One region of the Pseudarthrobacter sp. TE9888 genome, then DNA from elsewhere that is predicted to be linked to it. Evidence: predicted binding sites of a transcription regulator. Region 1 holds the regulator's gene; each other region holds the start of a gene.
What was found. Region 1 encodes Rex, which represses fermentation and respiration genes when NADH is low (regulators of the CRP and FNR family bind a similar motif). Its sites were predicted from a motif close to CTTGTGAANNNNTTCACAAG; they were not measured.
Positions count from the first base shown of each region.

Region 2: a site for Rex is predicted at 3,914-3,933, ahead of ACZ9J7_RS18900 (glyceraldehyde-3-phosphate dehydrogenase). Genes of this name have one in related genera too.
Region 3: a site for Rex is predicted at 1,770-1,789, ahead of benA (benzoate 1,2-dioxygenase large subunit). Genes of this name have one in related genera too.

Region 1 covers NZ_JBWBRD010000002.1:624,296-631,355, forward strand. Annotated here, with positions in the region: gene ACZ9J7_RS03560 (TlpA family protein disulfide reductase) at 9-620, opposite strand; gene ACZ9J7_RS03565 (histidine phosphatase family protein) at 623-1,303, opposite strand; gene ACZ9J7_RS03570 (YceI family protein) at 1,519-2,067, shown strand; gene ACZ9J7_RS03575 (hypothetical protein) at 2,289-3,071, shown strand; gene ACZ9J7_RS03580 (redox-sensing transcriptional repressor Rex) at 3,141-3,845, opposite strand; gene ACZ9J7_RS03585 (glutaredoxin family protein) at 3,856-4,110, opposite strand; gene ACZ9J7_RS03590 (HAD family hydrolase) at 4,189-5,007, shown strand; gene ACZ9J7_RS03595 (30S ribosomal protein bS22) at 5,068-5,166, opposite strand; gene ACZ9J7_RS03600 (helix-turn-helix domain-containing protein) at 5,318-5,530, opposite strand; gene ACZ9J7_RS03605 (3-deoxy-7-phosphoheptulonate synthase) at 5,686-6,807, opposite strand; gene ACZ9J7_RS03610 (acetylxylan esterase) at 7,051-7,060, opposite strand, start outside.
Region 2 covers NZ_JBWBRD010000002.1:3,946,049-3,953,108, forward strand. Annotated here, with positions in the region: gene orn (oligoribonuclease) at 1-96, shown strand, start outside; tRNA gene ACZ9J7_RS18880 (tRNA-His) at 226-298, shown strand; gene def (peptide deformylase) at 429-1,001, shown strand; gene ACZ9J7_RS18890 (HNH endonuclease family protein) at 1,023-1,820, opposite strand; gene ACZ9J7_RS18895 (hypothetical protein) at 1,945-2,154, opposite strand; gene ACZ9J7_RS18900 (glyceraldehyde-3-phosphate dehydrogenase) at 2,220-3,698, opposite strand; gene ACZ9J7_RS18905 (TspO/MBR family protein) at 4,075-4,497, opposite strand; RNA gene rnpB (RNase P RNA component class A) at 4,542-4,929, opposite strand; gene ACZ9J7_RS18915 (YaaA family protein) at 4,987-5,751, shown strand; gene ACZ9J7_RS18920 (zinc ribbon domain-containing protein) at 5,779-6,516, opposite strand; gene ACZ9J7_RS18925 (Nif3-like dinuclear metal center hexameric protein) at 6,577-7,060, opposite strand, start outside.
Region 3 covers NZ_JBWBRD010000002.1:1,105,437-1,112,496, forward strand. Annotated here, with positions in the region: gene benB (benzoate 1,2-dioxygenase small subunit) at 1-254, opposite strand, end outside; gene benA (benzoate 1,2-dioxygenase large subunit) at 290-1,675, opposite strand; gene catA (catechol 1,2-dioxygenase) at 2,002-2,883, shown strand; gene ACZ9J7_RS05775 (benzoate/H(+) symporter BenE family transporter) at 2,975-4,258, shown strand; gene ACZ9J7_RS05780 (hypothetical protein) at 4,303-4,491, opposite strand; gene ACZ9J7_RS05785 (TetR/AcrR family transcriptional regulator) at 4,644-5,270, shown strand; gene ACZ9J7_RS05790 (aldehyde dehydrogenase family protein) at 5,375-6,913, shown strand; gene ACZ9J7_RS05795 (GMC family oxidoreductase) at 6,914-7,060, shown strand, end outside.

The sequences.
Region 1 (7,060 bases):
GCCCGTCCCTATTCCGCCACGGCGGCGGTGATGAGGGCTTTCAGGGTGCCCTTCTCGATTTCGCCGAGGACCCTGGAGGCCACGCGGCCCTGCTTGTCCAGCACCAGCGTGGTGGGTACGGCACCGGGCGGGACCAGGCCGGAAACGGAGAGCAGGACGCCGCCGTCCTTGTCGTCAAAGCTGGGGTAGGTCAGGTTGAAGGTCTTCTCGAACGCTTCGGCCGTGGGCTTCTCGTCCCGGAGGTTGACGCCGAAGAACTGTACGCCCTGGTCCTTGAACTCCTGGTGCAGCTCCTCCAGGAGCGGCGCCTCCACACGGCACGGTGCGCAGGCGGCGAACCAGAAGTTCAGGACGCTGACCTTGCCCTGGAAGTCGGCCGGGGTCACAGCGGCGCCACTGAAAAGCGCTCCCTGGATCTGCACGGCTTCCTTGCGGTCCCCGACGGCGAACTCGGTTACGGAGCCGTCGCCGGCAACATAGTTCTTGTTGTCGCCGGCCTTGGCCTGCTTGGCCAGCGCATCCTCCTGGGCGCAGCCGGACAGGCCAAGGGTCAGCGCGGTCAGGGCCAGGCCGCCTGCCGAAAGCAGGCTCCGGCGCGAGGGAAGGGTGTTGTTGCTCACTGCTAGGCTCCAGGGGTGCTGGCGGCACCGGGAAGAAGGGACGCCGCGGGCTCGCTGTACTCGACCCGCAAGAGCGAGCCGTCGTCGTCGAAAACCAGGGACGTAAGGGATGTCAGGGTGCACTCGCGCTTGCGCGGGTCGTGCCACAAGGGGCGGCCTTCGGCGCTCAGCCGGGCTGCCCAGATGGGCAGCTGGTGGCTGACGAGGATCGCCTCGGGGCCTGCGGCACCGAAGTCGCCGGCGGCCAGTGCGATGGCCTGCAGCCGCGCGTCCTGGACAGCAGCCGCTACCCGCGCCGCCTGCTCCTTGTACGGTTCGCCCCACGACGGGCGCAGCGGGTTGACCAGGCGCGGCCAGTGCTTCGGCCGGCGGAGTTCGGCCTTGGTGACCTTCATGCCCTCGAAGTAGTTTTCCGCTTCGATGATGCGCTGGTCGGTGTGGATCTGCAGGCGCAGCGCTTCCGACGTCGGCCGTGCCGTCTCCTGCGCACGGTCAAGCGGCGAGGCGGCCAGGTAGGTGATCCGGGCTCCGCGCTCGGCGCGCTGCCGGAAGTGGTCGGCCAGGGTGCGGGCCATCTCCTGCCCCAGATCGGAGAGGTGGAATTCGGGGAGCCGTCCATAGAGAACGCCGTCGGGATTGTGGACCTCGCCGTGGCGGAGCAGATGGACAGTGGCTTGGGGCATGTTTACCAGTTTCTCAAAGATGGCGTGCGATCCGAAATCTCCCGGACGCGCTTTCTACAAAGAGTAGAACTTAAGTTTCTGAAGAAATGTTCCGAAACCGGGAACAAAACATGCAAACGCATGTTTATACTGGATGCAGCAAGATAGTTGAGGCTTCAACCGATGAAGGTTCAACCGCAGGACTACAGCAGGCATTCACACCAAGGAGCAACATCATGGCACTTCCCGCAGACGTCACCACCGGCACCTGGACCCTGGACAACTCCCACAGCGAGATCGGCTTCACCGTCCGTCACGCGGGCATCAGCAAGGTCCGCGGCCAGTTCAAAGAGGCCGAGGCCACCCTGAACCTCGCCGAGAACGTGGCCGACTCCAAGGTCAACGCCACTATCAAGACCTCCAGCTTCGACTCCGGCGACGTCAACCGTGACGGCCACGTACGCGGCGAAGACTTCTTCGACGTTGAGAAGTTCCCGGAGATCTCCTTCGTTTCCAATGCAATCGTCACCAAGGGCGACGCCTACGAGCTCCAGGGCGACCTCACCATCAAGGGCGTCACCCGTCCCGTGGCCCTCGAGACCGAGCTCCACGGCGTGGCCGTCGATCCGTTCGGCAACACCCGCGCCGGCCTCACCGCCGAGACCACCATCAGCCGCAAGGATTTCGGCCTCACCTGGAACGCCGTCCTCGAAGCCGGCGGCGTGCTGGTCAGCGACAAGGTTGCCATCAACCTCGAACTCGCCTTCATCGCGCCCGCAGCATAACTTTCACCACCCGGCGCACCCCGGCACCAGGCCTTTTCGGCCCGGTGCCGGGGTGTGCTGTTTAAATACGCCCTGCAGGCACGGTCGTGGGCGTGAATGCCGCCCGAATCACCCACATCTCCGCCTGCCGGGGGTACGGTGGAGCTAAGCCATGCTGGGGGGAAGGCTGAGGACCGATTCCCGGCAGCCTACCTGGATCCCGACCTGCAGAAGGAACGCCCATGAGTACTCCTCCCGTCCCGCCTCCCGCGCCCCAAGATCCCTACTCCGGCAATGACCAGTCCGGCAGCCAGCAGCCCGGACCCGAGCAGCCGCGCTACGGCCAGAATGCGCCCCAGTATGGCCAGAACGCACCGCAGTACGGGCAGAACCAGCCCCAGTACGGTTCGCAGCCGCCCGCAGCGCCGCAGTATGGCCAGAATGCACCGCAGTACGGTTCCCAGTATGCCCAGAATGCACCCCAGTACGGGCAGGCGCCGTATGGGCAGTCCCCGTACGGCCAGTACCCCTCGGAGCAGCCACAGCCGGCGGGAAGCAACGGCATCCCGCAGCTGGTGAACATCTCGTTCTGGCTGCTGATCGCGTCCGCGGTGATTTTTGTCGTTTCCGTGCTCGCCGGCCTCACCCAACTCGATGATCCACAGTTCCGGCAGGCTTTCGAGCAGCAGGTGAAAGCCAGCGGAGCAGCCGTCACGTATGACGACATCAAGAGCGTCATCGCCGGCACCCTGGTCGTCTTCGCGATCATCGGCGTCGCGCTCTACCTGCTGGTGGCGTTCTTCATCCGCAAGGGCAGGAACTGGGCACGCATCCTCGGAACCGTGTTCGCGGCACTCTCCGTTTTGGGCCTGTTCGGGGTCCCCACCTTCGGAACGCTCGGGACGGTCCTGGGCATTGCCGCCATTGTCCTGCTCTACCTCCCGGCCGCTGCCCCGTATTTCCGGAAGCAGCAGCCGTTCGCCAACCCCTATTCCGGCGGCTTCGGCAACCCTTACGGGCGGTAAAGCCTACGGCAGACTGCAACGGTGGCCCGGGATGTCCAGCATCCCGGGCCACCGCTTTTAGACCTGTCCTCAGGCCGGCTGTCCCGGCGCCTGCGCGCGTTGGGCGTGATAGGCCAGGATCTGGAGCTCGGTGGCCATGTCCACCTTGCGGAGGTTGACTCCCTCAGGGACCTGCAGCATGACGGGAGCAAAGCTGAGCACGCTGTGCACGCCGGCAGCCACCACCCGGTCGCAGATGCCCTGGGCCACGGCCGCGGGAAGGGCCAGCACCACCATGTTTGCCCCGGTGCGGTGGAGGACGGTCTCGAGGTCTGCCACGTCGCTGACCCGCAGCCATCCCACCTCGTTGCCCACCACCATCTGGTCCGCGTCGAAAATGGCCACCACGTCGAAGCCCCGCGATTCGAAGCCGCCGTAGCGCGCCAGTGCCTTGCCCAGGTTTCCGGCTCCAACGATGGCCACTTTCCAGTCATGCGTCAGCCCCAGGGCCGCAGCGATGTGGCGGCTCAGGTACTGCACCTCGTAGCCCACTCCCCTGGTGCCGTAGGACCCCACGTGGGACAGGTCCTTGCGCAGCGTGGAGGAGCTGACGCCGGAGGCTTCTGCGAGCGATTCCGACGAGACACGCTCAACCCCCTCGGCCAGCAGCGTGTTCAGGGCACGGAGGTAGAGCGTCAACCGGGCCACGGCAGCGGGAGGAATCTGCTTGGCCGGTGTGCCCGCGGCATCCGGAACGTCCGGCACAGGCTGGGGGGTTGAATCCAAGGACGTCACTGGCATCCCCCTACTTGGCCATGGCGCGCTGCAGGACGCGTTCCAGCCGGGCTTCGTCGATTTTCCAGAAGTCGCGCTGCACCCCGTCCACCAGGACCACGGGGATCTCTTCGGCGTAGCGCTCCCGCAGTTCGGGCTGGTTGTCCACCAGCTCTTCGCTCCACTCAAGGCCCAACGCGGCCGTGACCCGGCCGACGGCGTCGCGCGCCTCTTCGCAGAGGTGGCAGTCAGCTTTGGTGACCAGGACGACGCGGGGGGTAGCCATGGCTTAACGGTATCGCCGTTCGCGCGGTGCAGGTGACGCCGACGGCGCCGGGCGGGTGGATTGACTAGACTCAAGTCCATGCCCGAGGAGAAATACGTCGCCGTCGTTACACGGCCGGTTGCTGCGCCGCAGCCCGGTGAGGCGGCGTTTTTCGACGTGGACAATACCCTGATGCGCGGTGCCAGCCTCTTCCATGTGGCCCGCAAGATGCACCAGCGGGGGGCGTTCACGCTGATCCAGGCTGCCGGGTTCGCGTGGAAGCAGTTCAAGTTCGTGGCGCGCGGGGAAAACATCGACGACGTCCATGCGGTCCGCGATTCGGCCCTGACCCTCGCCGCCGGCATCACCGTTGACGACATCAAGGCGCTGGGTGAAGAGGTCTACGACGAGATGATCGCGTCGCGGATCTGGCCCGGTGCCAAGGCGCTGGCAGAACAGCACCTCCGCGTGGGCCGCCGCGTCTGGCTGGTAACGGCCACGCCCATCGAAGTGGCCACGGTGATCTCCACCCGGCTGGGATTGACGGGGGCCCTGGGCACGGTGGGGGAAGTGTCGGACGGCATGTACACCGGACGCCTGGTGGGAGACATCCTCCACGGCTCGGCCAAGGCGGTAGCCGTGCAGGCCATCGCGGACCAGGAGGACCTGGACCTCAAGCGCTGCTGGGCGTACAGCGATTCCTACAATGACGTTCCGCTGCTCTCGCTCGTAGGCCACCCGGTGGCCATCAACCCGGACGCCAAGCTCCGCCGCCACGCCCGCGACCGGAACTGGCCGGTCTATGATTTCCGCGCCGGCCGCCGCGCCGCCACCCTTGGTCTGAAGGCAGCGACCTTCGGCGGCGCCATCTACGGCCTCTGGAAAGGCTTCGCCCGCATCCGCGGCCCCCGGGCGTAGCCAAAAAAATGCCCGCCGCCTTGGAAGGCGACGGGCATTTCCACGCTGTTCGAAGTATCGCTACTTCTTGTTGCGGCGCTGGTGACGGGTCTTGCGAAGCAGCTTGCGGTGCTTCTTCTTGGCCATACGCTTGCGACGCTTCTTAATAACTGAACCCACGAAAGTTCCTTACAAACTAGATGCAGTACCTGCCTGATGGGGAATGTCCGTGGACAAAGCTACGAACTGAACAACTGACAGATTCTTACAATGACGTAAAACGTTCCTTAACAGGGTACCGCTTATCGGGAGCGGCTCAGGACAGGTGGCCTCAGGCGGTCTCGGTGTGGCCGTCCACAACAGCACCCTTGAGGTACTGTTCGACGGCGTTTTCGGGGACCCGGTAGGAGCGGCCGAAGCGCACCGCGGGCATTTCGCCGGAGTGGACCAGGCGGTAAACAGTCATTTTGGAGACGCGCATGACCTCGGCCACTTCAGCCACGGTGAGGAACTTCGCGTTGGAGAAGTTCTGTTCTGCCGACATTTCCCTATTTTCCTTTGCTGACGGATGGACAACAGTGACCCCAGGTACGTGCCAATGCGGTGTTCCGATGCTGAGCCATCCACCAACCACCTAAATAGATACTCTAGATGTTCATGTGGCAGATGTGAAAGTAGTGGCCTCCCCTATTTCGCCCCCTAATTCTGCTGCCGCCGCTTCCGCGCCGACGCCGCGAGCTGCTCCAGGACAGACGCCGAGACATCCCAGTCCATGCAGGCGTCCGTCACGCTCTGGCCGTAGACCAGTTCCGCCCGTCCCGCGGCGTGCTCCGCAACGTCCAGGTTCTGCGCTCCGCCCACCAGGAAGCTTTCCAGCATGACGCCGGCAACCGCCCGGGCCGCCACTCCCCCGTCCTCAAGCTGGGCACCGATCTCCAATGCGACCTCCGCCTGCCGGTGGTGGCTCTTGCCGCTGTTGGCGTGGCTCGCGTCAACGATCAGGCGGGGATTGAGCCCCTTGCCCGCCAGTTCGGTGGAGGCGCGTTCCACATCGGCCGCTGAGTAGTTGGGGCCCTTCCGGCCGCCGCGGAGGATGACGTGGGTGTCGGGGTTTCCTGCCGTTGCCACCAGCGCTGCCCGGCCCTCGCCGTCGATTCCCAGGAACGCCTGCGCCGCCCCGGCGGCACCGCAGGCATCGATGGCTACCTGCAGGCCGCCGTCGGTCCCGTTCTTGAAACCGATGGGCATGGAAAGCCCGGACGCCAACTGCCGGTGGATCTGGCTCTCCGTGGTGCGCGCACCGATGGCACCCCACGAGATCAGGTCCGCCATGTACTGGGGGCTGATCGGCTCCAGGAATTCGGTGGCGGTGGGCAGGCCCAGCGCGGTGACCTGCTGCAGGAACTGCCGGGCCGTGCGGAGGCCGGTGACCATGTCATGGCTGCCGTCCAGCCGGGGATCGTTGATCAGGCCCTTCCAGCCCACCGTGGTGCGCGGCTTCTCGAAGTAGGTCCGCATGACGATCAGCAGGTCTTCCTTGTGCTTCTCTGCCTGGCTGACCAGCCGCCGCGCGTACTCGAGTCCGGCCTTGGGGTCGTGGATGGAGCAGGGACCCACGATGACCAGCAGGCGGTCATCCACGCCGTCCATGATGGCGCGCACCTCATCGCGTCCGCGTTCGACGACGGCGGCGGCCCGGGCGTCCAGGGGCAGTTTGGTGAGGAGTGCCGACGGGGTGGGCAGCGGGGTGAATTCGCTGACGCGCAGGTTCGAGGTGGACTTGGTGTCGCTGGCCGGTGCTGCTGCTGTTGCGGTGCTCATGTTCGGGGTCCTGTTCCAGATGGGAAGCGGGCCCGGATTTCAGAACCCGCCGGAGAAACGGCGAAGGGCAGAGAATGATCTCTGCCCTGTTGGCTCTGAAGGAAGTTGGATGCGTGTCAGTTAGACGCGGGCTCCTCCAGAGCCAACGAAAAATACGCATACCAACGGTTAGTCATGGAAGTGACCATAAACCCGGCACACGGAGGCCGCAAAATCGGTTGCGTCACATTCCGGTGCACTCGCCTACCCAAGG
Region 2 (7,060 bases), 3.3 Mb from region 1:
GTGTTCGTCCCCACCCCCGGGCCCGACAGCGCCACCGCCCAGAAGATCGCCAGGGGAATCGCCAACGCCGACGCCGGAAGCGGCTCCGGAGAGTAATCTGCGCCACGTTTCGTGAAATTTTGCCCCAAAACGCAGAAAGTGGACAAAGCACCCCTTCCGAGCAGGTAAGCTATTTGAGTTGCGTTTCCAGGGAGCCGCTCCGGTGGATTTCCCTTGAGGCACATGGTGGGCGTAGCTCAGTTGGCAGAGCGCCTGGTTGTGGTCCAGGAGGTCGCGGGTTCAACCCCCGTCGCTCACCCTCACGGGGCGGCACATGCAGCCGTCGACAGAGGAGGCCGCACCGGATATCCGGTGCGGCCTCCTTTTTCGTGCCCCACCGGGTACATGCATTGCAGCCGGGGACACCGCGAAGCCGAAGGACTACTGATATGACTGTTCTGCCAATCACCATCTGGGGCGAGCCTGTGCTGCACCGCCGCGCCGCCGAGGTGGAGGTTTTCGACGACGAACTGCGCACCCTGATTGCCGACATGTTCGAAACCAACGACGCCGCCAACGGAGTGGGCCTCGCCGCCCCGCAGATCGGCGTCGGCAAGCGGATCTTCGTCTACAAGTATGCGAACGACGACGACGCTCCCCCGACCGGCGTCCTGGTGAATCCCGTCCTGACACTGTCCAAGGTCTCCGGTGCTGCTCCCGACCCCGACGAGGAGGAAGAGGGCTGCCTTTCCTTCCCGGGTGAACAGTATCCGCTCAAACGGGCAGAATGGGCCCGCGTGGAAGGCTTCGACGGGTTCGGTGAACCTGTTCGCTTCGAGGCCACGGGCTGGTTCGCCAGGGTCATCCAGCATGAATACGACCACCTCGACGGCAAGCTGTATGTCAACCGGCTGATGGACCGGTATTCACGCAAAGCCATGAAGCAGGCAAAGAAGAACGGCTGGGGCGTGCCGGGGCTGACCTGGATGCCCGGGGTGGACCCTGACCCCTTTGGCCACTGACCCTGTCCGGGCGGCGTCCGCTCAGGGTGCGGTAATGGTCTGCTGCTGGGGGCAGGAGGCAAGGACGCGCCGCATGGCGTCTTTCTCTGCCGCCGTCACCCACAGCCCGTAGGCGGCCTTGACGGAGATCTGCCGGGCAACGTAATGGCAGCGGATTGCCGTGTTCTTCGGCAGCCAGGTAGCGGCGTCACCCGCGCTTTTTTGCTGGTTGGCGGCGCCGTCCGCTGCGACGAGGTTCAGCGGATCATTGGCCAGGCTCTGGCGGTCCTTGGCCGTGAGGCGCTGGGCTCCCTTTTGCCAGGCGTCGCCCAGGGCCACCACATGGTCGATCTGGACGGCGCGGCTGCTCTCGGATCCGCGCTGGAAGTCCACGTCCTGGCCCGTGTAGGGTTCCCGGAAATGCCCGGCCGTGACTTTGCAGGCGGACCCCTCGGAGAACACAACGCCGGCCAGGTCCCTGCGAAGGATGTCGTTGCGGGTGTCGCAGCCGTTCCGGTCGACATCAAGCCAAGCCTGGCCGAAGGCCTCGCGGCTGTAGCCGGTGTTGGGCGCCCTGCCTTTCACGGCCAGGCCATCAAGGGCTGCGACGGCGCTGCCCGGGGGCACCGGGTTGGGCTCCTGGACCGGTTTCATCCAGGCGGCGTCGAAGACCGGCGCCTCAGTGGGCCCCTCTGCCGCGGGTCCGGCTGCCGCGAACTGGCCGGTGGTGAAGAACCAGGCCAGGGCCACGAGAATTGCTGCGGCGGCGGTGGCGAGAAGCGCCCAGGCCTGCCGGGAACGGCGGCGTGCGCGGCGGTAGGCAGACCAGCTGATGGTCACGGGGCTGACGCCGGGAAGGGAAAGTCGGGCACCCCAAGAGCCTAGGACAAAGGGCGCGCCCGGCCGCTGATATCCACACTGTTGAGGAGGAGTGATGGGTCACAGCGCCGGGGACTCCCCCGGGTTACTGTTCCCTGGTGACGCGTCGAAGGTCTTCTTCCGCCACGGCCAGCAGGCTCTCGAGCTGGCGCACCCGGTCATCGGTGACGTCACCGGTTTTGTGGGCCTCCCTGGCCCGTTCCAGCAGGCGCACGGCTTCCTTATGGTTGGCCTTGGCCACGTCCAGTGCGTGCTCGAGGGTGGTTTCGTGCTGAAGTGTCGATTCGTTGTCCATGCCACCAGTGTGGTCCGCTTTCCCGGCTGATTCCAGTGAACCAGCCGGGAAAGACCTGACCGTTACTAGACTGCGATGGCTGCCAGGGCGGCAGCGCTTTCCTTGGCGGGGAAGGACGGCGGGTTCACGCCTGCCATCTCTTCCATGACGCGGACCACCTGGCAGCTGTAGCCGAACTCGTTGTCGTACCAGACGTAGAGGACCAGGTTCTTGTCCGTGGACACCGTGGCCAGGCCGTCCACGATGCCGGCGCGGCGCGAGCCCACGAAGTCGGTGGAGACAACCTCGGGCGAATCGATGTAGTCGATCTGCTTGCGCAGGTCCGAGTGCAGCGACATTTCGCGCAGGTAGTTGTTGACCTCGTCCTTGGTGGTGCCGTTTTCGAGGGTGAGGTTCAGGATGGCCAGCGAAACGTCCGGGGTGGGGACGCGGATGGAGCTGCCGGTGAGCTTGCCCAGGAGTTCGGGCAGGGCCTTGGCCACGGCCTTGGCGGCACCGGTTTCGGTGATCACCATATTCAGCGCTGCCGAACGGCCGCGGCGGTCGCCCTTGTGGAAGTTGTCGATCAGGTTCTGGTCGTTGGTGAAGGAGTGGACGGTTTCCACGTGGCCGTGGACCACGCCGAACTTGTCGTTGATGGCCTTCAGGACCGGGGTGATGGCATTGGTGGTGCAGGATGCCGCGGACACGATCTTGTCGGAGTCCGTGATGTCGCGGTGGTTGATGCCGTGGACGATGTTCTTCAGCTCGCCCTTGCCCGGTGCGGTCAGCAGGACGCGGGCCACGCCCTTGCTCTGCAGGTGCTGGGACAGGCCTTCGGCGTCGCGCCAGCGGCCGGTGTTGTCCACTACCAGGGCGTTGCTGATCCCGTAGGCGGTGTAGTCGATCGTAGCGGGGTCGTTCGAGTAGATGACCTGGATCTGGACGCCGTTGGCCGTGATGGTGTTGGCGGCCTCATCCACGCGGATGGTGCCCTCGAAGGAGCCGTGGACGGAGTCGCGGCGCAGCAGGCTGGCACGCTTGGAGAGGTCATTGTCCGAACCGCGGCGCACCACGATGGCGCGCAGGCGCAGGCCGTGGCCACCGCCGGCCTTTTCGATGAGGAGGCGTGCCAGGAGGCGCCCGATCCGGCCAAAGCCGTAGAGTACGACGTCGGTGCTGGTGCGGTCATCGCCGCCCCGCTTGCCCACGATCTCGGCGAGTTCTGCACGGAGGAACTCCTCAAGGGTGGCGCCGTTGCCCTCTTCCTTGAATTTTTGGTTCAGCCGGGCGATGTCGATCGCAGCGGCGCCGAGTTCGAGTCCGGCCAGCGTGTTCAGCAGGGGGGCCGTGTCCTCCAGGAGCAGTTCGTCCTTGCTCATCCGGCGCGCAAAACGGTGCGCCTTGAGGATGTTCATGGTGGACTTGTTGATCAGGCTCCGGCCGTGGATGCTGGTCACCACGTTGTTTTCGCGGTACAGCCTGCCGATGACCGGGATCATGGCCTCGGCGAGGGCCTCCCGGCCCATCCACGTATCAAGACAAGAATCAGACGTCTGGCTCACAGAAATACCTTCCTCGGTTCAGCCGTGTACGTCTTCGTACACGGATGTAGGCCACCTGATGATGTCCAGGGGCACCGGCACCTGCAGGGATGGTCCCCAGGCACCTGGATCGCGTGCAAAGAAAAACCGCCGGTTGCGGACGCAACTTTCGGCGGTAGAACTCCTGCGTCCGGGATCCATTCTAATTTGGCGCGGTCCGCGGAACACGCTCGGGCTGCGTGAAATCACTCACATGGGGCGGCCCGGAAGGATGCAGTAGCGGGCAATCAGTTGTGGATGGCGGAGTACAGGTTCAGGCTTGCGCAATAGACCAGCCAGGAGAAATACGGCAGCACCAGGCAGCCGGCGGCGGCGTCCACCGGGCCGAACCGCAGGATCAGGAACGCGAGTGGGCGGTCAGGGCGCAGATGACGGCGAAGGCCGCCCACAGTGCCACGGTCCCGAGCATGGGGTACAGGGCGAAGAAGGTCACGGGCCAGGCGGCGTTGAGCAGCAACTGGACTACGTAGCCGGAGCGGGTGCCGCCGGCGAGGCGGCCTTTGCGCCAGACCAGCCACGCCGCGGTGGCCACGCCTGCGTACAGCAGCATCCACGTGCTGCGGAACATCCACGACGGCGGCATCCACGGCGCTTTCGCTGAGCCTGCATACCACCCGCCCGAGTTGAGGACGATCGGGACTGAGGAGAGCAGCCAGGCCAGCGCCGAGAGGGCCAGGAATCCGGCGAGCGCCAGGCCCTGGGCACGGATGCCGGGAATGCCCGCAGCCGGTGCGGGACGAGTTTCAGGATTTACGGGCACGGTTCAGGATCCCCGACGCATTGCCCGTGGTCAAACGCGATTTAAGGATGGGACAGCCGATACGCCGGGTTCTGTTCTCCCCTGCCGTTGCCGGCGAGGGAGCGACGGCCATCCATCTACGAGTACCGTTGCCGGCACCCTCCAGCGGCCTACCCGGACACTCGGGCGGGCAGCCCTCGAACGTGTCCTGTCTGGCCTTGCTCCGGGTGGGGTTTACCTAGCCTTCCCGGTCGCCCGGGAAGCTGGTGGTCTCTTACACCACCGTTTCACCCTTACCTGCCCTTCCCGGCCGGGGCCGGAAATGCAGGCGGTCTGTTTTCTGTGGCACTGGCCTGCGGGTTACCCCGAGTGGGCGTTACCCACCACCCTGCCCTGCGGAGCCCGGACGTTCCTCGAGCCACTTGCGTGGCGCGCGGCCGTCTGGCTGTCCCATCCGGGTCCCAGTCTACCGGCGCCGCCGGCCGCTTTTGTCGCCGGTAGGATCGGACGGTGCTGATTCTGCTTCCCCCTTCCGAAGGCAAGACGCCCGCGCTCCACGGTCCCGCCGTCGACTGGACCGCCCTGGGCTTCCCGGAGCTCAACCCGTACCGCGCCAAGGTCCTCGAGGCCCTTGGCACCATCAGTGCACACCAGGATGCCCTCGCCCTGCTGGGCGTAGGGGCATCGCTGCGGGACGACGTCGAGCGCAATACCCGGCTGCACGCCGAGCCGGCGGCCCCTGCCCACAGCATCTACTCGGGTGTCCTGTACGACGCCTTGGGCTACCGCACCCTGACGCCGGTGCAGCGCCGGAAGGCCGATGAGTCCGTCCTGGTGATCTCGGCGTTGTGGGGGGCCCTGCGCTTTGGCGACAGCGTTCCGGCCTACCGGTTGTCAATGGGCACGTCCCTGCCCGACGTCGGGCGGCTGGCTCCGTTCTGGAAGGAACAGCTTGGCGATACCCTGGGCGCCGCAGCCCGGGGGCACTTACTGGTGGATTGCCGGTCCAGCACCTATGCGGCGGCGTGGGCCCCGCCGACGGAGCAGACCGTCACGGTCAACGTCTTCACCGAAAGTAGAGGAGTCCGGAAAGTGGTGAGCCACTTCGCCAAGCACACCCGCGGTGAACTGGCGCGGCACCTGCTGGTGCGCCGTGGAAAGGCCCCCGGGGCGCCGTCGGACCTTCTAAAGGCAGCCCGCGAACGGTGGGAGGCGGAGCTGGTGCCGGGCACCGCCCGCAAGCCGCACGCCCTGAACATCATCCTGCCGGGCTGACGGCCCGGCAGGATGCCTGTGGGCTGTTTAGGACCACTCGTCCGAACGGACCAGGATGGCCCCGGAGTCGGGGCAGAAAACGATGTCGTCGGCAGCAGCTGCCTTGATCTCGGCGAGGTCGCCCGGGCTGAGCTTCATGCCAGAGGCTTCCGAGGTGCCGTGGAAGAGCCGCGCGGCACCCACCCCGCGCTTCGCGAGCGTTTTTTCGTAAACTGCCAGCAGGCCCGCGTCCAGGCCCTGGGCAAAGTCGCCGCGCTGGGCACGAAGCCCCGCCGCTTCGGTTTCCACGTCGGCGAGGGCCGCATCGAGTTCGGCCCTGATGGTTCCAAAGGACCCCTGGATGTCATCGACGATCTGCTGCTGCGCCGCCTGCCGTTCCCGCACCGAGTCCAGCCGCTCCATGACTTCCAGCTCCACGTCTTCAAGGTCGGAGCGCCGCTTGTTCAGCGACGCAATGTCCTTTTGCAGAGCCACCAGGTCCTTGGACAGGCCGGTGCCGCTGTTGAGCCGTGCTTCATCACGCTGGATCCGGGAGGCAACCTGTTCGACGTCGGCCTCGGCCCGCTTCAGCGCAGCCTCGGCGTCGTGGACGGCCACCTTGGCCGCGCCCAGTTCACCGTTGGCGACGGACAGGGCGGCCTCGAGGTCCTTGATGCGGGGATCGTTTTCGAGCGTGCGGCGGCGGTTGGTGAGGCCCTTCAACCTGGCGTCAAGGCCCTGCAGTTCGAGCAACTTCAACTGTTCCGCCGGTGCTGCCTTGGCCACGTTTACCTCCGCTAGATCCTTCCGGCCTGGGCCGGGCACCGAACCGGCGCTTCCTAGACTCTAGCCGGGAGTGAGGATGAAGTCCCACGGATCGCTGTTGGTGGTACTGACCAGGATCTCCACGTCATGGCCTTGGTCGGCCAGGACGTTGCCCAGGGCCGCGGCCGCGGCAGGCAGCCAGAGCCATTCGCTCGCAAAGTGCGACACGTCCACCAGGTACGGCCGTCCGTTGGCGGCGGCCTCCCGCGCTTCCGACGCCGGGTGGTGGCGGAGGTCAGCGGTGACGTAGACGTCTGCGTTGCTGGCACGTACCTCGTTGAACAGCGAATCCCCGGCACCACCGCAGACCGCGATGCGCCGGACCAGCCCGTCCTTGTCGCCGGAAACACGCACGCCGCCAGCCACTGAGGGCAGGATTCCGAAGACCCGGGCCGCGAAGTCGCCCAGGCTCATGGCGTCCGCGAGGTCCCCCACCCGCCCAATGCCCTCCTCCGGAAGCCCGTTGGCCGCCACGGTCAGGGGGGCGACGTCCTGGAGACCCAGG
Region 3 (7,060 bases), 480 kb from region 1:
CGGTCCTCGATGCCGCCGCGGTTGTCGTAGTAGATCAGGGAGATCTCGTTCTGGGGGTCCTGCGTCAGCTGGTCGTCCACGTCCCAGGCCGGCATCCAGAATTCGGAGTCCGGGTGGTAGCACTCCAGCCATTCATCGAACTGGCGGTCATCCAGCAGGCGGGCTTCCCGGTAGAGGAACGCCCGGACGGTTTCGAGGATTGCAATCTCCTCCGCGCTCTTCAGGGCCGGGGCGGTGTGGGTCAGGTTGGTCATGGGTTCTGCGCTCTCTGTGGTTGCGGCGGGCTCTCTCAGGCGGTGACGGGAACGGATTCCAGGGCGGAACGCTCCTCTTCCTCCGCCAGGGCCCGGTCCATGACTTCCTTCCAGTACCCGTGCTGGATGGGGTAGAGCCCTTCGTCTTCGGTGCGCACGCCGGAGGCGATCACCCGGGTCATGCCCAGGGCCTGCGCCTGCTCATCCGGTCCGGTGATCTCGTGGGTGGAGCCGCGGGTCATGTCGTTCCACGGGGCGCTGGTGGCCCAGTAGGTTTTGTTGCAGGAGCGGAATTCTTCCAGGTCGTCCGGCGTGGCCATGCCCGTGGCGTTGAAGAAGTCCTCGTACTGGCGGATGCGCTTGGAACGGTTCTCCTGGGACTCCCCCTTGGGGGCGATGCAGTAGATGGTCACCTCGGTCTGGTCCGCGGAGATGGGCCGGAAGTGGCGGATCTGCGAGGAGAACTGGTCCATGATGTACACGTTCGGGTACAGGCAGAGGTTGCGGGAGATGTTGATCATGAAGTTCGCCATCTCCTCGCCGTACTTGGCCACAAGCTCGTCCCGGCGGTCCCAGAGCGGACGGTCCTGGGGGTTGGTCCATTCCTGCCACAGCAGCAGGTGCCCGTGGTCGTAGGAGTAGAAGCCGCCCTTGACCTTGCCCCACTTGCCGGCGTCCATGGCCTTGGTCTTGTTGGCGGAGTCTCCGGCGCTGCGGCGGGCGGTGGTGGCCGCGTAGTTCCAGTGCACGGCCGTGACGTGGTAGCCGTCCGCGCCGTTCTCGGCCTGGACCTTCCAGTTGCCGTCATAGGTGTAGGTGGAGGAGCCGCGCAGCACTTCCAGGCCTTCGGGTGACTGGTCGACGATCGAGTCGATGACCTTGGTGGCATCGCCCAGGTGCTGCTCGAGCGGGAGCACGTCGGCCTTCAGCGAGCCGAACAGGAAGCCGCGGTAGGACTCGAAGCGGGCCACCTTGGTGAGGTCGTGCGAGCCTTCCTTGTTGAACGTCTCGGGGTAGCCGGCGTTCCGGGAGTCCTTGACCTTCAGCAGCTCGCCGGAGTTCTTGAAGGTCCAGCCGTGGAACGGGCAGGTGAAGGTGGTGCGGTTGTCCGTCTTGCGGCGGCACAGCATGGCGCCGCGGTGCGAACAGGCGTTGACCAGGCAGTTCAGCTGCCCGTCCTTGTCCCGGGTGATCATCACGGGGGTGCGGCCGATGTAGGTGGTGAAGTAGTCGCCCACGTTGGGGATCTGCGACTCGTGGGCCAGGTACACCCAGTTGCCTTCGAAGATGTGCTTCATCTCGAGTTCGAAGATCTCCTGGTCGGTGAAGATCTCGCGCTTGGCCCGGATGACGCCGTTCTCGCGGTCGTCGATCACGGCGTCGGCAAGGACCTCGCGGGCATGGATCAGGTTCTCGGTCATGGCGTGCTCCTTCATTGGAGATTGCTGGACGGATGGGCGGAGGTCCACTCGGGAAGAGGCTTCGGCGGCGGACGTTGTCCAGCAATTCTTGCCGCTCGTGATTGGCCTCACATCAGGCAAATACCTAGCTTCCACCAAGGGTGTCTTTATGTACCGATAATGACTCAAAAGACGCCCAGTTGATATTTGTAGCGTCCTTATCTGCGGGCCTACGATTGAGACCGACATCACGCGGTGCGGCGCAGGGCCCAACGACTGGCCCCGCAGCCCGCGTCGGGTGCAGGAGCCCTTCCTGTCCCCATTCAATGAGGAAGGTGGACATTGTCATGACCCAGACCCCAACGGACAGCCGCACGGAAAACGAAGGCACCGCCGTCGAAGCAGGCACCAAGGCAACCGAGCGGTTCGCAGCGTCGGGCAAGCTCTCCAAGGTGGACGTATCCAAGGAACGGGTGAGCCTGCTGGCCGGCGCATTGATCAAGGCCGCCAACGACATCGTCGAGGAACACCAGGTCACCTACGAGGAATACAACGCGCTCAAAGCCTGGCTGATCAAGGTCGGCACGGACGGTGAATGGCCGCTGTTCCTCGACGTCTGGCTTGAGCACACCGTTGAGGACGTCAACTCCCAGGACCGTCCCGGCACCGTGGGCACCATTGAAGGCCCCTACTACGTTCCCAACTCCCCGGAACTCCAGACGCCCGCCACGGTTGAAATGCGCGACGGCGAAGAGGGCACCCCGCTGCGCTTCAGCGGCCAGTTCACCGACACCGACGGCAACCCCATCCAGGGCGCCCAGGTGGAGATCTGGCACGCTGACGCCGCCGGCTTCTACTCCCAGTACGCCCCGGGCCTGCCCGAGTGGCTTTTCCGCGCCACCGTCAAGGCCTCGGACGACGGCCGGTTCGAGATCAACACGATGCGTCCGGCGCCCTACCAGATCCCCACGGACGGGGCCTGCGGGCAGCTGATCAGTGCCGCGGGCTGGCACGCCTGGCGTCCGGCGCACATCCACATCAAGGTGTCCGCACCGGGCTACGAGCCGGTCACCCAGCAGCTCTACTTCCCCGGCGATCCCCACAACGCCGACGACATCGCCTCGGCAGTGAAGCCTGAACTGATGCTGGACCCCCGCCCCCGTACCGACGGGAAGGGCGAGGAAGTAGTTTATGACTACGTCCTGGCAAAGCAGGGCCAGAAGAAGTAGCACGCAAACTGGGAGATACCCCCGCACGGAGGCGCTCCGGAGCTGATGCTTCGGAGCGCTTCCGGTTTTTCCGCCCCAGCCAGGAGCCCCGATGAGCCACCCCCGCCACCATCCGACCGCCAGCTCCGTCGAGCCAGCCCCGCCGGTACCGGCGCCGGAACCCCTGCTGGAACGTCCGGGGGTCCGGCCTGCGGGCCCACGCCGGATTCTTCGCGATCTGGGCCTGTCCTATGTCTCCAACGGGGCCATAGGACTCATCTTCGCGGCGTCCGGGCCCATCGCCGTCACCCTGGCCGTCGGAACGGCCGGCGGCCTGACCCAGGGCCAGCTGTCGTCCTGGGTTTTTGGCATCCTCTTTTCCGGCGGGGCCGCCACGCTGCTGATGTCACTGATCTACCGGCAGCCCCTTGGCTTCGCCTGGTCCATCCCCGGCACGGTGCTCCTGGGACCATCCCTGCAGCACCTGGCCTTCCCCGAAGTCGTCGGGGCCTTCTTCACCTCCGGCGTGCTGATCCTCGCCCTCGGCGCCACCGGCGTGGTGCGCAAAGCCATGGCGCTGGTGCCCATGCCGCTGGTGATGGCCATGGTGGCCGCGGTCTTCCTGAAGTTCGGCACCGACATCGTCGCCTCCACCCACGACAACCCGGCCGTGGCTGCCCCGATGGTGGCTGCGTTCCTGATCCTCACCGCGGTTCCCAGACTTGGCAAGTACCTGCCCCCGGTCCTGGGCACCCTGGTGGCAGGCGGCATCGCCGTGGCGGCCAGCGGCCAGTTCAACCTGCCGCCCGGCGGACCGCTCCTGGCCACCCCGGTCTTCACCGCCCCCGAATTCACCTGGGCCGCCCAGCTCGAACTGGTGGTTCCGCTGGCCCTCACCGTCCTGTTCGTGCAAAACGGCCAGGGCATCGCCGTCCTCCGCGCCGCCGGGCACCGTCCGCCGGTGAATGCCTTCGCCATAGCTTCCGGCGCCTTTTCGGTCCTGAACGCCGGGTTCGGCGCCGTTTCAGCCTGCGTTACGGGCCCCACCAACGCCCTGCTGACCTCGTCCGGGAAGAAGGAGCGCCAGTACACGGCCGCCGTGGCCTACGGCCTGCTGGCCCTGGTGTTCGCAGCGTTTGCCCCCACCCTGACCCGGCTGATGCTGGCCGCGCCCAAGGAATTCGTCCTGGCACTGGGCGGCATCGCGATGCTGCGGGCCCTCCAGCAGGCGTTCGTCACCGCCTTCGCCACCAGCTTCACCCTGGGTTCGCTGGTGACGTTCGTGGTGACCATTTCCGGCATGAACCTCTTCAACATCCACGCAGCGTTCTGGGGCCTGGTGATTGGCTACGGGGTGTCCCGCCTGCTGGAGCGCGCCGACCACGCCCAGCCCTGAACCGGGCCGGCCAGGCTACGGCGCCCGGGGGGGCTTCTTCTGCGTCAGTGCGGGTCCGGCTCCACCGCCCAGGCCAGCCGGTGCAGGGAAGTCGCGGCCCTGCTCCTGAACGCCAGCCACGCGGACCACTTCCGCCCGGGCGTGGCGCTGAGTTGCGGCGCGTGGGGCTGCGCGGATTCGCCAACGCGGAACGCGCCGGCGAATAGGAGGGCAATCAGGCTTGCGCTTTCCATCGTTCTCCAAGCTGTACAGGTCAATCCCGGTGTACAACCACCGTGCCCTGCGGACGAACGCTTCAAACACCATCCGCAGGCCCATCCGGTCGCCGGGAGGGCGTGGCGGTACCGCGTTAGGCACGTGCAGTGTTAGGCAATAGTCTGGCCAGATGGGGACCAGTGCCGTGAATTCCGGCGAACAAGTGGACAGGCAGACCCGCATCCTCGAAGCGGCTATGGACCTGCTGTCCCGCCACGGGATTTCGGGCGTGAGCATGCGTGCCGTGGCGCGGGAAGCCGGCGTGGCGCTGGGCCTGGTCAACTATTACTACGACGACAAGACCACCCTGATCCGCGCCGCCCTGCGCCGCGTGGACGAGCATGACCTTTTACTGGTCGCCCCGGACCCGTCGGTTACCGCCGATGAACAGCTGCGCCGGGCGCTCCGGCGCGTTGCCGGCGCCGACCTGCTGACCACACGCTACCTGTCGCTGCGGCTGCACCTGTGGGCCCTGGCCCAGGCGGACGAGGACTACGCACAGATCAACGCCGCCGCCTTCGACCGGTACATCGACGGGCTCGCTGCGCTGGTGTCCAGCGCCAGGCCCGGGCTGTCCTGGGAGGCGTGCCGGGAGCGCGCCTCGGACATCGTGGTCATCCAGAATGGCGTGTGGCTGACCGCGCTGCTGGGCGTGGACAAGGCCTCCATCCAGCGGAGCATTGCGCGCACGGAGCAGATCGCTTTCGCAGCGGTTCCGGACGAAAACGGCGGCGGCCAGGTCCTCCCCCAGCCCTGAAACAAACACCCGCTCCAGGGGCAACAGTAGCCGCGCGATGAGCATTGAACAAGTGTTCAAGAAAAGTATTGAACAGTCGTTCAACGTGCATTACTGTCCTTCCTATGACTTACGCCACAGCGGCCCCGGAAGCCGCCAGCAGCACTGAAACCAAGCCCGCCTCCTCCCTCTTCATCAACGGCAAGTGGGAGCCCTCGGCGTCCGGCGCGGTGCGCGAAATCCGCAACCCTGCAGACGGGGAGCTGGTGGCCACCGTCTCCGAGGCCGGCCGGGAAGACGCCGAACGCGCCATCGCAGCGGCCCGGGCCGCCTTCGATTCCGGCGCCTGGTCCAGCGTCCCGGCACCGGAGCGCGGCGCCTTCCTCCTGAAGGTCGCCGCCGGACTGCGGGAGCGCCGGGAAAAGTTTGCCCGCGCGGAATCGCTGGACACCGGCAAGCGGATGGTGGAAAGCCGCATCGACATGGATGACATCGCCGCCTGCTTCGAGTACTTCGGCAGGCTCGCCGGGCAGCAGGCGGGCCGGGTGGTGGACGCCGGGGACGCCGCGGTCGTCAGCAGGATCGTCTACGAGCCCGTGGGCGTCTGCGGACTCATCACGCCGTGGAACTATCCCCTGCTCCAGGCGGCGTGGAAGATCGCCCCCGCGCTGGCCGCCGGCTGCACCTTCGTCCTCAAGCCCTCCGAGCTGACGCCGTCCACCAGCATCCTGGCCATGCAGCTGCTGCAGGACCTCGGCCTGCCGGACGGCGTGGCCAACCTCGTCACCGGTGCCGGCGCACAGGCGGGCGCCCCGCTCTCGGAACACCCCGACGTCGACCTTGTCTCCTTCACCGGCGGCCTGGAAACCGGTAAGCGCATCGCCGCTTCCGCTGCCGCCACCGTCAAGAAGGTGGCGCTGGAGCTCGGCGGGAAGAACCCCAATGTGGTGTTCGCGGACGCGGACTTCGACGCCGCCGTGGACAACGCCCTGAACGGTGCGTTCGTCCACTCGGGGCAGGTCTGCTCCGCCGGCGCCCGGCTGGTGGTGGAGGAGTCCATCGCCGAACGCTTCGTGGACGAACTGGTCCGCCGCGCAGAGAACATCCGGATCGGTGGCCCCTTCGATGACGAGGCCGAAACAGGCCCGCTGATCTCCGCAGCGCACCGCGACAAGGTGCACGCCTACGTCCAGCGCGGCACCCAGGAAGGCGCCCGGCTCCGCACCGGCGGCGCCGCACCTTCCGGGGAGAAGTACGACGCCGGCTTCTACTACCAGCCCACCATCCTGGACCGCGTCTCCCGCGGCATGTCCGTGGTCACCGACGAGGCGTTCGGCCCGGTGGTCACGGTGGAAACCTTCCGCACCGAGGACGAGGCCGTGGCCACCGCCAACGACACCATCTACGGCCTGGCCGGCGCCGTCTGGACGCAGGACGCCGGCAAGGCCCAGCGCGTGGCCGGCAGGCTCCGGCACGGCACCATCTGGATCAACGACTACCACCCCTACCTCCCCCAGGCCGAGTGGGGCGGCTTCGGCCAGTCCGGCGTCGGCCGCGAGCTGGGCCCCACGGGCCTGGCCGAGTACCAGGAAGCCAAGCACATCTACCAGAACACCAGCCCGCAGGTCACCGGCTGGTTTGCTGACCACGGCAAGGAGAACTAGATGCACTACGACAACATCGAGGACGTGGCCGAACGCGGGTTCGACTACGTCGTCATCGGCGGCGGGTCCGCGGGGGCGGCGGTGGCCGCCCGGCTGAGCGAGGACCCGGACGTGACCGTGGCCCTCGTCGAGGCGGGCCCGGACGAC